One region of the Mesorhizobium sp. M1428 genome, then DNA from elsewhere that is predicted to be linked to it. Evidence: predicted binding sites of a transcription regulator. Region 1 holds the regulator's gene; the other holds the start of a gene.

Evidence for each region. Region 1 encodes LexA, which represses DNA repair genes until DNA is damaged. Its sites were predicted from a motif close to TGTTCNNNNTGTGTTCNG; they were not measured.
Region 2: dinB (DNA polymerase IV) is a predicted target of LexA. The motif match lies at 4,519-4,536, and genes of this name have one in related genera.

The regions. Positions count from the first base shown of each region.
Region 1 covers NZ_JAMYKT010000005.1:156,012-163,177, reverse strand. Annotated here, with positions in the region: gene NKG60_RS09625 (ComEC/Rec2 family competence protein) at 1-2,030, shown strand, start outside; gene lexA (transcriptional repressor LexA) at 2,024-2,758, opposite strand; gene kynU (kynureninase) at 3,207-4,454, shown strand; gene NKG60_RS09610 (hormone-sensitive lipase) at 4,551-5,381, shown strand; gene NKG60_RS09605 (molybdopterin molybdotransferase MoeA) at 5,389-6,594, opposite strand; gene moaC (cyclic pyranopterin monophosphate synthase MoaC) at 6,594-7,100, opposite strand; gene trpC (indole-3-glycerol phosphate synthase TrpC) at 7,103-7,166, opposite strand, start outside.
Region 2 covers NZ_JAMYKT010000002.1:50,163-57,328, forward strand. Annotated here, with positions in the region: gene NKG60_RS03495 (DUF6456 domain-containing protein) at 1-278, opposite strand, end outside; gene NKG60_RS03500 (GcrA cell cycle regulator) at 340-975, opposite strand; gene NKG60_RS03505 (hypothetical protein) at 1,045-1,443, opposite strand; gene NKG60_RS03510 (XRE family transcriptional regulator) at 1,526-2,221, shown strand; gene NKG60_RS03515 (hypothetical protein) at 2,431-2,739, opposite strand; gene NKG60_RS03520 (hypothetical protein) at 2,918-3,280, shown strand; gene NKG60_RS03525 (GNAT family N-acetyltransferase) at 3,350-3,808, shown strand; gene ybiA (riboflavin biosynthesis intermediates N-glycosidase) at 3,970-4,458, shown strand; gene dinB (DNA polymerase IV) at 4,589-5,830, shown strand; gene NKG60_RS03540 (sigma-70 family RNA polymerase sigma factor) at 5,845-6,720, opposite strand; gene NKG60_RS03545 (hypothetical protein) at 6,765-7,076, opposite strand.

The DNA of each region.
Region 1 (7,166 bases):
TCATAGTGGCGTTGCTCTGCGCGCTTGGCGTGCTTGCCGCCAAGTTCGAGACCTGGCGTGTCGGGACGCATATGCTCGGTTCCGAAATCTCGACGCGGCTGACGGGTCGCGTCGTATCGTACGAGCCCATGGCGAGCGGCCGCATCAGGCTGACGATCGATGTGATCTCAACCGCCAGGCCGACACTGCGTTACATGCCGGAACGGGTCCGCGTTTCGGCGATGAAAATACCGGCTGAGCTGACCGCCGGTTCCGAGATCGCCGGCTATGTGCGGCTGCTGCCGCCGACCGGGCCGGTGCGGCCCGACAGCTATGATTTCTCCTTCGACAGCTATTTCGCCGGTATCGGCGGCAGCGGCTTTTTTCTCGGCAATCCGAAAGTCGTGTCGTCGGGCAGCATGCCGCTTGCCGCGCGGCTTTCTTCTGCGATCGAAGACGCGCGCGAATCCATCGCCGACCATATCCGCAGCCGCATCGGCGGCGCCGAGGGCGAGATTGCTGCTGCGCTGATCGTCGGCGTGCGCGCCGGCATTCCCGAGGAGATCAACGAAGCGATGCGGCGTACAGGCATCTATCACATCATCTCTATCTCGGGGCTGCATATGGCGTTGGTCGCCGGCACCATCATGGCGCTGCTACGCGGCGCCTTTGCGCTGTTTCCCGATTTCTCATCGCGACGGCCGGTCAAGAAATATGCCGCGGCCGCCGCGCTTTTTTCGATTGCGGCCTACCTCGTCTTTTCCGGCATTGTGGTAGCGGCCGAACGCAGCTTCATCATGCTGGCGGTGATGCTTATCGCCGTGCTGTTCGACCGGGCCGCGCTCACCATGCGCAACCTGGCGATCTCGGCCATCGCGGTCATTCTGGTGTCGCCACACGAGGTGGTCGGTCCGAGCTTCCAGATGTCCTTCGCCGCGACGGCGGCCCTTGTCGGCGCCTATGCCGGCTGGTCCGACTACCGCGCCGGCAGGGCCACCACGCCGCCGCCGCGGCGGTCGCCGCTACGCCTCGCCACGCGAAAGGTCCTGCTGGGCATGGGCGGCCTGGCGATGACCTCAATCATTGCAGGGAGCGCCACGGCGCTTTTCGCCATATGGCATTTCCAGCGCGTGGCGCCGCTCAGCCTGTTGGCCAATCTGGCCATCATGCCCATCGTCTCACTGGTCGTCATGCCCTTCGCCGTCCTCAGTGCGCTGGCGATGCCGTTCGGCGCGGATGGGCCTTTCCTATACGTGATGGGCAAGGGGCTGACGGCGATGATCGCCCTGTCCGGGTGGATCTCCGAGCGCTCGCCAATCGATGCGGTTGGGCTGATTTCGCTGAGATCCGTCCTTTTGGTGACGATCGCCCTTGTCATTGCCAGCATGGCGACGACCTGGTTGCGGCTGGCGGCACTTCCTTTTGCGCTCGCCGGCTTGCTAACGACAACCCAGACGCGCGTACCCGATGTATTGATCTCGGAGGACGCACGGTTGGTCGCGCTGCCGATCGACAGCGGTGAACTCGCGGTCAACCGGGCACGCCCGAATGAGTTCACCATCGACAACTGGAAACGCGCGCTCACATCAGAGGCTATCGTCGCGCCGGAAACACCTGGAAAGAACGATCCGCAATTCGACATTGCCGATCCGGCCGACCTACCGCCGGGTATGCCGTTCATTTGCACGGACGGCCTCTGCCTTGCCAGGCATCCATCCGGCGCGATCATCGCACAAGCCAAGGACCGCGATACTGCGCGGCCAGCCTGCGCCTTTGCCAGTTTGATCGTCATCGACGACGCCACCGCCCATAACCCCTGCTACTACGACCGGCTGGTCCTCGTCGTCACCAAACGGCAACTGGCGCGCGCGGGAAGTGCCGCCGTCTATTTCGATCCACAAGCTGCAACACGCGCCGAAATCCGTTTCGCGGTCGAAAAATCATACCGGCCCTGGCACGTGCAGCGGAAATTTTCACGCGCGGCACGGGGCCTGCCGCCATACCGCAGGGCCGACAAACCCAAAGCCGGCGCCAAGGGCGGAACTCAGTAGCGGCGGATCAGTCCGACGAGCTTGCCTTGCACCTTGACCCTGTCTGGTCCGAAGATGCGCGTCTCGTAGGCCGGATTGGCGGCTTCCAGGGCGATCGAAGCGCCCTTGCGGCGGAACCGCTTCAGCGTCGCTTCCTCCTCGTCGACCAGTGCCACCACGATCTCACCGGGGCTCGCCGTATCGGCATTGCGGATGATCACCGTGTCGCCGTCGAAAATGCCAGCCTCGATCATCGAATCGCCTTTGACCTCGAGCGCATAATGCTCGCCGCCCATGATCATATCCGGCGGCACCGAAATCGAATGCGTCTGGTGCTGGATGGCGTCGATCGGCACACCGGCGGCGATGCGGCCCATCACCGGGATCGAAACGGCGGCGACGACATCGTCGTCATTTCCGGCCGCAGGGACGCGCGACGATGTCGGCTTGCCTTGCCGCGGACCGCCTTGCCCAAGACTGCCCTGGATGACACTCGGCGAGAACTTGCGTGCCGCATTGAGGCCGGGGGCGATCGAGTCAGGCAGGCGCAGCACCTCCAGCGCACGGGCCCGGTTGGGCAAACGGCGAATGAAGCCGCGCTCCTCCAGTGCCGTAATCAGCCGGTGGATTCCCGATTTGGAAGCCAGGTCGAGCGCTTCCTTCATCTCGTCGAAGGAAGGCGGGATACCGCTTTCCTTCAATCTTTCGTGGATGAACATAAGCAGTTCGTGTTGTTTGCGTGTCAGCATAGCGACCCCCAACAGAATCAGAAAAACAAACCCAGAACAAACACTATCTGTTCCAGTTGTGTTCCGCAACTGTTTAAAGTTTAATGAATGCGTTAAGGCTCGGGAAACAAACGACGTCCCCTAACCGGGGTACCCCACTTTCACCGTCGCGAGCCTCATCGCCTTGATTCTGCTTTCGTTTGCGCCCTTCTGGCTTCCCGGAAGGCCACATTGGCATCGGCCGTCGGTCGGCGGAGGGCACGGAAGTGAACCCCTATCGAGTGTGCGGTTTGGTCAATGCACCGTGAACGAAACGAACTCAAAACGCCAACCTCGGGTTAAGTCCTGGTTTCCACCGCCTGGTTAGGCTGCTTCTCGCCGGTGGAGCCTTCCTGCGCGCAACCAGGTGATGGAAGAACAGTCGATGCGTATCCGGCGTTGCATTGAATTTTGGGGGAGCAGGCAAATCATGACAGGAATTCCCGATCTCGCGGCCATAAAGGCGATGGATGCCGCAGATCCGCTGCGCGCGATGCGCGACCGCTTTGTGTTGCCGCAAGGAGTGATCTATCTCGACGGCAATTCGCTAGGAGCTGCTTCACGTGCCGCTTTCGATGAATTGCGCAAGGCCGCGACCGAAGAATGGTCGCATGATCTCATCCGCGCATGGAACACGGCCGGCTGGTTCAACATGCCGCTTGAACTTGGCGACCAGCTCGGGCGCCTGATCGGTGCCGCGGCCGGCCAGACGGTGGTCTGCGACACGACGTCGGTCAACATCTATAAACTGCTGCACGCCGCCATGGCCATGCGACCGGAGCGGCAGGTCATCGTCGCCGAGGGCGATAGTTTTCCGACGGACCTCTACATGGCTGAGGGTGTGGCTTCGACGCGAAAGGATACGCTGCTGCGCCTCTCGGGGGTCGACGCGCCGAGCATCGAAGAGCTGATCGACGAACGCACCGCTGTGGTGCTGGTCAACCACGTCAACTACAAGTCGGGCGAACTGCGCGACATGCCGGCGCTGACGCGCAGAGCCCAGGAAGCCGGGGCGATGATCGTCTGGGATCTCTGCCACACCGCTGGAGCGATGCCAGTCGAGCTCGACAAGGCAAACGCCGATTTTGCCGTTGGCTGCACCTACAAATATCTGAATGGCGGCCCGGGCGCGCCTGCTTTCATCTATGCGGCTGAGCGGCATCTTGCCGACATCCAGCAGCCGCTCACCGGCTGGTGGGGCCATGCACGGCCCTTCGCCTTCGAGCCAGGCTATGCGGCCGGCACCGGCATCCGCCGGTTTCTGTGCGGCACGCAGCCGGTCCTGTCGATGCGCACGCTTAAGGGCGCGCTCGACATCTGGAACGATGTCGACATGACGGCGGTGCGCAAGAAGAGCATCGCGCTGGCCGATCTGTTCATCGAGCTTGTCGAGGCAAAGTGCGGCACTTACGGGCTCACGCTCGAAAGCACGCGCGATGGGGAAAAACGCGGCAGCCAGATTTCATTCATGCATGAGCATGGCTACCAGATCATGCGCGCGCTGATCGAACGTGGCGTGATCGGCGATTTTCGCGCGCCATCGACCATGCGCTTCGGCTTCACCCCGCTCTATGTCGGCTATGCCGATGTCTGGCAGGCCGTCGAAGTACTTGAGGACATCCTGCGCACCGGTGCATGGAAGGATGCGCGCTTCGCCATCAAGACGGCTGTCACTTGAGATTGATGCGAGAGCTGGAGCCGTGAGGCTGGCGACGACGCGCCGCGCGATGCTCACGCTACGTCGCAAGGCCATATTGCCAGGGGAGGGCGCAGGGTGTTCGAACGTCACATTGCCGATTGGGACAACGCCTATGCCAACGGCGCCAACATAGCCAGCAGCGATCGCTGGCCGGCGGCCTGGGTTGAGCCCGCTCGGGTTTTCCGCGACGTGCTTTCGACCGAGGGCAGGGCGCGGCTCGACTTGGCCTATGGCGATAAGCCACGCAATCGGCTCGATCTTATCCTGCCGGCCACCAAGCCCAAGGGACTCGTGGTGTTCGTCCATGGCGGCTACTGGATGGCATTCGACAAGAGTTTCTGGTCGCATCTTGCCGCTGGCGCTGTTGATCGCGGCTATGCGGTTGCGATGCCGTCCTACACGCTCTGTCCGCAGATACGCGTTGCCGGCATCGTCAAGGAAGTCGGCGCGGCGATCGGCACAGCGGCGGCGATGGTCGCAGGGCCGCTGATGCTGACCGGACACTCGGCCGGCGGCCATCTTGTTAGCCGGATGGTTACGGCGACGACGCCGCTGGCGCCCGAAGTGGTCCGGCGCGTTCGTCACGTGGTGTCGATCTCGGGGGTGCACGATTTGCGCCCGATCATGCGCACCGGCATGAACGAGACGCTGGCGATCGATGAGGCCGAGGCGCAGGCCGAAAGTCCGGTGCTGCTGCGCCCGATGGACAAGGCCTGCCTGACCTGCTGGGCCGGCGGCGGCGAGCGCGCCGAATTCCTGCGCCAGAGCGCGTTGCTGGCCAACATCTGGATCGGCCTGGGTGCCGCGACCAGCTCGGTGGTCGAGCCTGACCGGCATCATTTCAACATCATCGACGGTTTGGCCGATCCAGACCATCCGCTGACCCGGACCTTGATCTCGGAGTGAGGCAGGTTCAGCGTAGCATCAGCACGTCGCAGGGGGAGCCCGCCGCCGCGGCAGGCGCGAACGGCGCGCGGACGATCAACCCGTTGGCATCGGCCAGCATTTTCAGCATCGAGGAGTCCTGGATGCCGAACGGCGTCGCCACGAGCGTACCGGCATCGTCTGTGACAACAGCCCGCACATAATCTTGCCTGAGATCGTTGGCCGGCATGGCAGCACCGAGCCGCACCTGACGTATATCCTGCTGAAAGGCGCGGCCGCCGAGCCGCGCCAGCAGCGGCTTGAGGAAGAGCTGGGTGCAGACCAGGCTTGCCACCGGATTGCCGGGCAGGCCGATGCAGCGAATGTCGCCCAGCCGCCCGAACATCAGCGGCTTGCCCGGCCGCATGGCGATCTTCCAGAAATCGAGCGTCATGCCTTGCCCGGTCAGGACGTCATGGACGAGGTCGTGGTCGCCGACCGAGGCACCGCCCAGCGTGACGATGACGTTCGCGCCAGCCTTCACGGCCTTTTCAACCAGCGCAGCGATCGCCTCCCTGCGGTCCGGCGCGATGCCAAGGTCGAGCGCGCGCGCACCGATCGACTGTGCGGCGGCGGCGACACCATAGGCGTTGGAGGAGATGATCTGGTTGGGGCCAAGATTGCTGCCCGGCGGCAGCAATTCGTCGCCGGTCGCGATAATGGCGACCAGCGGCCGCTTGACCACGGCGACCTCGGGATGGTTGGCCGACGCCGCGAGCGACAAGGCCGCCGGATCGAGCAGGCGGCCTTTGGGCAGCAGGACATCGCCCTTGGCGAAATCGAGCCCGAGGCGGCGGATGTTTCGCCCCTGCACCGTCGGCTCCGTCACTTCTACGACACCGCCGCCGAGATCGCGGACGTTCTCCTGGATGACGATGGTGTCGGCACCTTCGGGAAGCGGCGCGCCGGTGAAGATACGCACGGCCTGCCGCTGCTGCACCGTTCCGGCAAAGCCGCGTCCGGCCGGCGCCATGCCGACCACCGAAAGCTTTGCCGGTACGGACGCGATGTCGGCCACCCGCACGGCATAGCCGTCCATGGCGGAGGCGTTGAACGGCGGCTGGGTGCGGAGCGCCACAACCGGCTCCGCCAGCACGCGGTCGGCGGCATCCAGCAGTGCGGCGCGTTCGCCCGGCAGCGCTGCTGCGCCGTCCAGCAGGCGCTCGAGCGCCTCGGCAACCGGGACCAGCGCCATTATCGGCCTGCCCCGGTGGCCCCGCCTCCGGTGATCTTGTAGTCGCCGGATTTGCCGCCGGTCTTTTCAACCAGCCTGATGCCGGAGATGACCATGGCGCGGTCGACCGCCTTGGCCATGTCGTAGATGGTCAGGCAAGCGACCGAGACGGCACTCAGAGCCTCCATCTCAACGCCGGTCTTGCCGGTGACGCGGGTCAATGCTGTCACCTTCAGGCCGGGCAGCGCGGCGTCCGCCTCGATATCGACAGATATCCTGGTCAGCAGCAGAGGATGGCAAAGCGGGATCAGTTCGTGCGTCTTCTTGGCCGCCATGATGCCGGCAATGCGCGCGGTGCCCAGCACGTCGCCCTTCTTGGCGTCGCCGGCGAGGATCATGTCCAGCGTCTCGGGCCGCATCGCGACAAAACCTTCCGCAACTGCCGTGCGCACCGTCTCAGCTTTGTCGCCGACATCGACCATATTGGCTTCGCCCTGCGCGCCAAGATGGGTGAGGGCGGCCGCCATCCTCAAACGGCCTCTGCCGGCGCCTTGCCCGTCAACAGCAGGCGCGTTGCCGCGGCCACGTCCTGC
Region 2 (7,166 bases), on a different contig from region 1:
CCCGCCTCGCGCTGCTGGCGCGACAGCGAGGTGAGGCCGCTCAGCGGGTCGACATTGCGCACCCGCACGATGCCGCCGGTCGCGGTGTGGCCGTCATTGGAGACCTCATAGAGGCGCGCGCCCTCCTGCGTCCCCTTGGCCAGCCGCTTGCGGCCGAACCGGTCGTCCTTCAGCGCGAAATCATGGCCGATCTCCTTGCGGATGCGCACCTGCTCGGCCTCGCCCTTCGGCAATCGCGGCAGCCTGGTTTTGATCTTCTGGACGGTTTTGGTGCTCATCGGTTCGGTCCTCCTGGTTTTCCGTCGTCGGGCTCTGGCGAACTTCCGTCATCCAGCAGGCTCAAATCACTTCGGCCGGCAGCGTGCGCAGGAAGCGCGCCGCGTGATAGGCGCAGTAGCTTTTCGATGGCTTCGTGCGCAGTCCGCAGCACAGCATGTCCAAACCGGGGCGGCTGCCGGGGGCGTCGTTTTCCGCATCCTCCTGTAACGTCGTGTCGAGCGGCGCGCGGCAGCGCTCGAACAGGCAATCGATGAGGCGCATGGCGGCGAAATGCGGCTGGCGGCCGCCGGCGGCGATCGGGCGCGGCGCCGGCATTTCGAGCGGCGCGCCATCGGTCCCGGTGATCCGAGCCGGACCCGGCTGCCAGGCCGGCGGCGCCAGCCTGGCCGACAGCCTTGTCGGGCGGCAGCGTGGCTCGGCCTTCGGAGCCGCTTCCGCTTGGCCTGCGGCATTTGATGGCTCAGGCGCCGAATTTCCGAGCCGGCCGCCCGACCGTCCGCCACACCGGCCCTTGGATCTGGCAAGGCCGATGGTGCGCAAACGGGCGGTGCGATGGACGATGCCGATGATGGCCGCGCGTGAGACCGGGCTACCACGCCGCGCACCGAGCCTGGTGGCGATCTTCGCGGCCGACAGTCCGCTCATCAGCCAGTTCTCGATTTGTTCCAATTCCGAGGCGGAATAGCGGGCGGCCATGATGTTTCATTCCCTACAAAGGTGGTTGTGTGCAGCGCCGGCTTCGCCGGCCTCAGGCGCGAAAGCCGGTCAGCCTTCGCGTGGTCTGCTACGATCGAGCTTCATCTCGGCCGCCTGCCTTGTTGCGCCGGACACTGCCTTGCCCGTCCGCTTGTCGAACGCGATGACCGTGCCGTCTTCGGTACGGATGCAGGAAACCGCAGCATCCGGATTGCCGGCCGGCAGGTAATTCGTGGCCGGAGCCGTGAGGGGAACGGCTCCGGCCGTTCCGGCCGCTTGCGCTGCCGGATCCGAGGCGCGAGCCTCGGGCATCGTCCCGGCCGGGGAGGAGGACAGCCGCGACGAAGGGGAAAGGGTTGGCACATGCACGGCCTTGGCGATCGTTTGCGGTACCGCCCCCAGGCGAGCGCTGCCGGCGCGCTGAACGGCGGATTCGATGACCGAAAGCTGGTGAAGCGACTTGTGCATGCCCACATAAGAGCATAACTCAAATCAAAATGCAAGCGACTCTTGCATAGACGAAACCGAATCTTATGCCTCAGATGGAGCCATGGCGAAAACTGCACTGTCGATCAAGGTCGGAGCGGCGATCCGCCGGGCGCGCAAGCAGCGCGGCCTGGTGATGCGTCACATTGCCGAGCACAACGACACCGACGTCGCTGCCGTCGGTAACTGGGAGACCGGGCGCAACCTGCCCAAGACCGAGAACCTTTTGAAGACCGCCGCTTTCCTGCGCGTCGACCCGGTGGCGCTCGGCAAGGGCGAGGTCGTTTTCCTCGACGACGCCGGACCGGTCGCCGATGCCGAGATCGTCACCGATCCCGGCCCCCTGCCCGCCGGGCCGATGGACATCCAGCTTCTCGGCACAGCCGTCGGCGGCGACGATGGCGACTTCACCTTCAACGGCCAGCCGGCCGGCTATGTCCAGCGGCCGCCGGGGATCCGGCATCTGCGCAATGTATTTGCGCTGCACGTGCTGAGCGATTCCATGGTGCCGCGCTACGAGCCCGGCGAGATGATCTATTGCGGCGGCCGCGAAGCGCTGCCCGGCGACCATGTGGTGATCGAGACGCTGCCCGAGGAGAACGAGCAAAATGGCAAGGCTTTCATCAAGAAGCTGGTCAAGCGCACCGCCGCTGAGCTGATCGTCGAACAGTACAACCCGCCGAAGACGCTGACCTTCAACCGCTACGCCATCAAGAACGTCTTCCGCGTCATCCCGCTCAAGGAATTGCTGGGGTATTGAGGGGCTTTCCCTTCTCCCCTTGTGGGAGAAGGTGGATCGGCGCACAGCGCCGAGCCGGATGAGGGGTGCTCGAAGAAACTCGGCGTCAAAAATACGGAACGATTTTTAGAGCCTTACGTCTTCATAGTAGCGACACCCCTCATCCGACCGAGCTTCGCTCGGCCACCTTCTCCCACAAGGGGAGAAGGGAAGAGCAGCACGCCCTCCCCTCAAGCCCGCCTCGACTGCTCCAGCTCTCGACCATTGAGCAGGAGCGCCTCGGCGCGGGCCCGCTGCCGGTCGTCGATGAAGGCGGCCTGGATCGAAACGGCGGCGCCCGGCAGGCCGTCCGCCCGGCAGGCCTTGCAGATCAGGCGCCCCGAAAGTGCGGCCAGCGGTGTCTCGGGCATCACGCCATGCCGCTTCAGCTCGGCCGGCTTCCACCACCTGTTGCGGCCGCAGTCGATGCACTCGACGGCAATCGACACAACATCGGCGATCGTCGCTTCCTTGCCCGCCAATGCCATGGCCATCCCCATCGTTGTTCCTGCTTTGTTCACATCATTATCGGTTTTTGGAGCGGAGTCGAGTCGGTTCCGCTTACATCAACGTGAAAGTTTCACTTGTTCAATTATTTGAGTTATGCTTATATCTTGCTGCGGACTGGAATCGGCGCGAGCCACAGAACCGCGGCCGGCCGGCAGCAAGGGAACGACGATGGACCCAGCCCAGTTCGCCCATGCCTGCGGCTATAGCGGCGACAGTCCGGCCATGCTTGCGGCTTTCGCGGCCATCCGCCAGGACGGCATCCGCAAGGCACGCCAGGGTCATCGCCAGCGCAAGGCGGCGATTGACCAGATGAAGCCGAGCCGCGCTCTGTTCCTGGCGGCGATCCGCCCGGCGCAGTCAGCCGAGGAGGCACTCGAGGACGCCGCCTGCTTCCTTTCGATGTTCCACAACATGCCGCGCTGGCGGCAGGAAAGGCGCGCCGCCGACCTCGCCCGCGCCAGGCAACAACGCCTCTTCGCCCGCTTCTTCCGCCGCTACGGCCAGCGCCTCTGGGCGTTTGAGACCGCCTGAAGGCGCGGGCCTCCCTTGCGGGTCAAAACGGATATTGCGACCGCCAAATCCGCGCCGTATGTCCAGGCGATGAGCGAGATCGAATTCCGTCGTGCCCAGGCGCCTGACCTGCTGGCGATCGTTGCAATGCTTGCCGACGATGTGCTCGGCGCAGACCGGGAAGACGCCTCCACGCCGCTAGCCTCCTCCTATCTCGACGCCTTCAGCGCAATCGATACCGATCCCAACCAGTTGCTGGCCGTGGCCGTCGACGCCGGGCAAGTGGTCGGAACGCTGCAGCTCAGCTTCCTTCCAGGCATTTCGAGGAAAGGCGCCTGGCGCGGCCAGATCGAAGGCGTTCGCGTCGCCCGGCAATGGCGCTCTCGCGGCGTCGGCAAGCTGATGATCGAATGGGCGATTGAAACGTGCCGTTCGCGCAATTGCAGCTTCGTCCAACTCACCACGGACAAAGGTCGACTCGAGGCGCACGCTTTTTACGAGCGCTTCGGTTTCACCGCCAGTCATCTCGGCTACAAGATGGCCCTGTAGATCAGCATTTCATCGCATTCAGCACCGACCGCTCATCCTCGCTACCCCACTCTGAATGGAGCATTGACAAGCCGCCCCTTCGCCCTTCTCCATCCGCCCCATGATTTACGACCGGACCTTGGCTTGAAAAAGCCTTTCGCGCAAAACCCAATCAGAAGTTTCTGTTCTTTTGGGGCCACCAGCCGTCCAAGGACGGCCGCATAACCACGTCGTGCTTCAGTCAGTGGTGGCATGCGCCCTTTATCGTCGATGGCCTGAGCTATCCGACTGCCGAACACTGGATGATGGCCGAGAAGGCTCGCCTGTTCGGTGACGCTCAGACGGCAACGCAAATCCTCAGGGCGGCCAGCCCCAAGCAGGCAAAGCAACTTGGCCGCCAGGTGAGCGGCTTCGATGGCACCAAATGGGATGCCGACAAATATCGCATCGTCACCGAAGGGAGCTTTCAGAAGTTCCGCCAGAACGCGGCGCTGCGCGAATATCTGCTGTCGACGCATGACCGGGTGCTGGTCGAGGCGAGCCCTGTCGACCGGGTGTGGGGCATCGGTCTTGCGGCGGATGACGAGAGGGCGGTGAACCCGCTGCTGTGGCGCGGCGAGAACCTGTTGGGATTCGCGCTGATGCAGGCCCGCGATCGGCTGCGCGGCTGAACATTGCCGTCCGCCCGTCATCGGCGGCAGCCTCCGCGCTGCTTGACAATCCACCCACAATGTTCTCTTTATGTTCCTATCGCAACTCGAGACAATGCGGCGTTCGAGCCGCCGCGGGCGACGGGGCCGGATGGAAGCCAACATCCTCCACGCGGATCTGGATGCCTTCTATGCCTCGGTCGAACAATTGCTCGACCCGGCCTTGCGCGGCAAGCCGATTGCCGTCGGCGGCGGGGTAGTGCTCGCCGCATCCTATGAAGCCAAGGCGTTCGGCGTGCGCGGCGGCATGCCGGGACGGCGGGCGCGGGAACTCTGCCCGCAACTCATTTTCGTCGGCGGCCATTTCAAGGACTATCAGCGGCTGGGCGATGCGGCGATCAAGGTGCTCGGCGATTTCACGCCGGTGGTCGAGCGGATTTCGATCGACGAGGCCTTTGCCGACGTCGCCGGCTGCACCCATTTGTTCGGCTCGCCGGCCGAGATCGCCGGCAAGATCCGCCGCCGCGTGCGGGCCGAGCTCGGCCTGCCGATCTCGGTCGGCGTAGCCCGCACCAAGCACCTGGCCAAGATCGCCTCACAGGTCGCAAAGCCCGACGGGCTGGTGGTGGTCGATCCGCGCCACGAGCTGGAGTTCCTGCATCACCTGCCGGTCGAGTTGATGTGGGGTGTCGGCCCGGTCACCAGGGAGCGGCTGGCCGGCATCGGCGTCAACACCATCGGCGAGCTGGCGAGAACCAATGGTGGGGCGCTGGAGCGCCTGCTCGGGCCGGCGGCGGGAGAGAAACTCAACGCGCTGGCGTGGAACCGCGATCCGCGCAAGCTCGAGACGCAGCGCCGCGCGCGATCGGCCGGCGCGCAATCGGCGCTTGGCCGAAAACCGGCCGAAGAGGACGTCTTCGTGCCCGCTTTGCTGCATCTGGCCGACAGGGTCGCCACCAGGTTGCGGGCGAAATCCCGGCCCGGCCGCACGGTGACGGTTCGCGTCCGCTTTGCCGATTTGCGTTCGGTGACGCGCTCGATCACGCTCGACCAACCGATTTCGGCAACCGCCATGCTGGCCGAGATCGCCGAGGCGCTGGTGCGCAAGGTGCTCATCGACCATCCGCACGAAAAGACAATCTCGCTGCTGGCGATCGCCGTATCGCATCTGGAGCAGCATGCCGGCCTGCAACTGGAACTGCCGCTCGGGCTCGACGATGACCGCCGCCGCCCCGGTACCCGGAAGGGCGCGGCGCGCTGGACCGCGGATCGCGCCATCGACAAGATCCGCGACCGCTTCGGCTGGGAGGCGGTCGGCTATGCCTCGGTCGCGCTCGGACTACAGCGGTCGGTTCCCGACGCCTTTCGCGAACTAGCCGAAAAGGAGTTGTAAATGGGCCGGGTTTTTCACCCTTCGACCGTTTCAATCTCCGCATCGACCAGGCACCACGGTGCATAGCGGAAGTCGCGGATCTGGATGACCTCATCGCCCGCCCATTCGACCAGCATGAAGCCGCGCACGGCGCCGTCGGCCGCTTGCGGGTTGCGGATGAGGATTGCCGGCCTGCCGTCGACGAAGCCGAGCGACAATGTCCAGTCGCTGATACGGTCGTAATTGCCGAAATAGGTCGACGCCTCGGCCTTGCCGCGCAGACGGACGCGGTTGACGACATCGAGCCGGACGTCCTCGGCTATCAGTGCCCTGACCGCGTCGAAGTCGCGCGCGTTGAACAGGTCGACATAGCGCCGCAGCCGGCGCTCGTCGTCGGCGTCGAGCCTCGGCGCGAGCGCCTGCTCGGGCTGCAGCGCCAGCAGCTTGAGCTGCGCCCGCCCGCGATGCAGCGCGGCCTTGGTGGCGGCGAGCGTCGCGCCGGTCACTTCGCAGGTCTCATGCAGGCTGAGGCCGAGCACGTCGACCAGGATCACGGCGCTGCGCTGCGACACCGAAAGCCGCATGAAGGAGCGCAGGCCGGTCTGGGCGGCGAGCCGGCTGTCGGCGCTGCCGGAGGGATCTTCGATCACGCTCATGTCGGCCTCGGTCATGCGCGACCTTTCCCGATTGCGCCGCCGCAGGTGATCCTGCGCGGCATTGTGGGCAATGCGAAACAGCCATTGCTCCGGCCGTTCGACCATGGCGCCGCCGTCGATCGCCTGTAGCGCCTTGATCAGCACCTCCTGGACGATGTCCTCGCCGTCGATCACCGAGCCGGCCATGCGCGCGCAGTAGCGATGCAGCCTTGGCCGCAACCCGACGAGCATCGCCTCCAAAGTCGCCCTGTTCATTTTCGGCGTAGCATCCCATTTCTGCGCGGGCGGCATGGCAGGCGCTATCCCGCCTTCTGATCCGCCAGCATACGGTAGTTGCCGATAACTTTGACAGGCGATCTCATTGCCGGGGTCGAACGGCGCTGCGCGTGGTTTTCCGTAAATGCCTTGAAGGTGGCAAGCCCGGTCAGCGCCGAGGAATCGCGGTCCTGGCCAACGATGTGGACGAACGAGCCGTCGTCCAGCTCGAGCACCAGATAGCGCACCGTCGGCGGTGCCGCCTCGCCCAGCGCTTCGAACACTTTTTCGACCAGCGCGCGGTTATCTGCCAGGTCGGCTTGGTTCACACCGTATCGAATGAGCGCGTAGTCCATCGTCGTCTCCTGATTGGTTGGTATGAACGAAGGACGACCGGCTGCGCTGAAAAGATTCTCCTTGCCGAAGAATCTTTTCGGTCGCCCGCA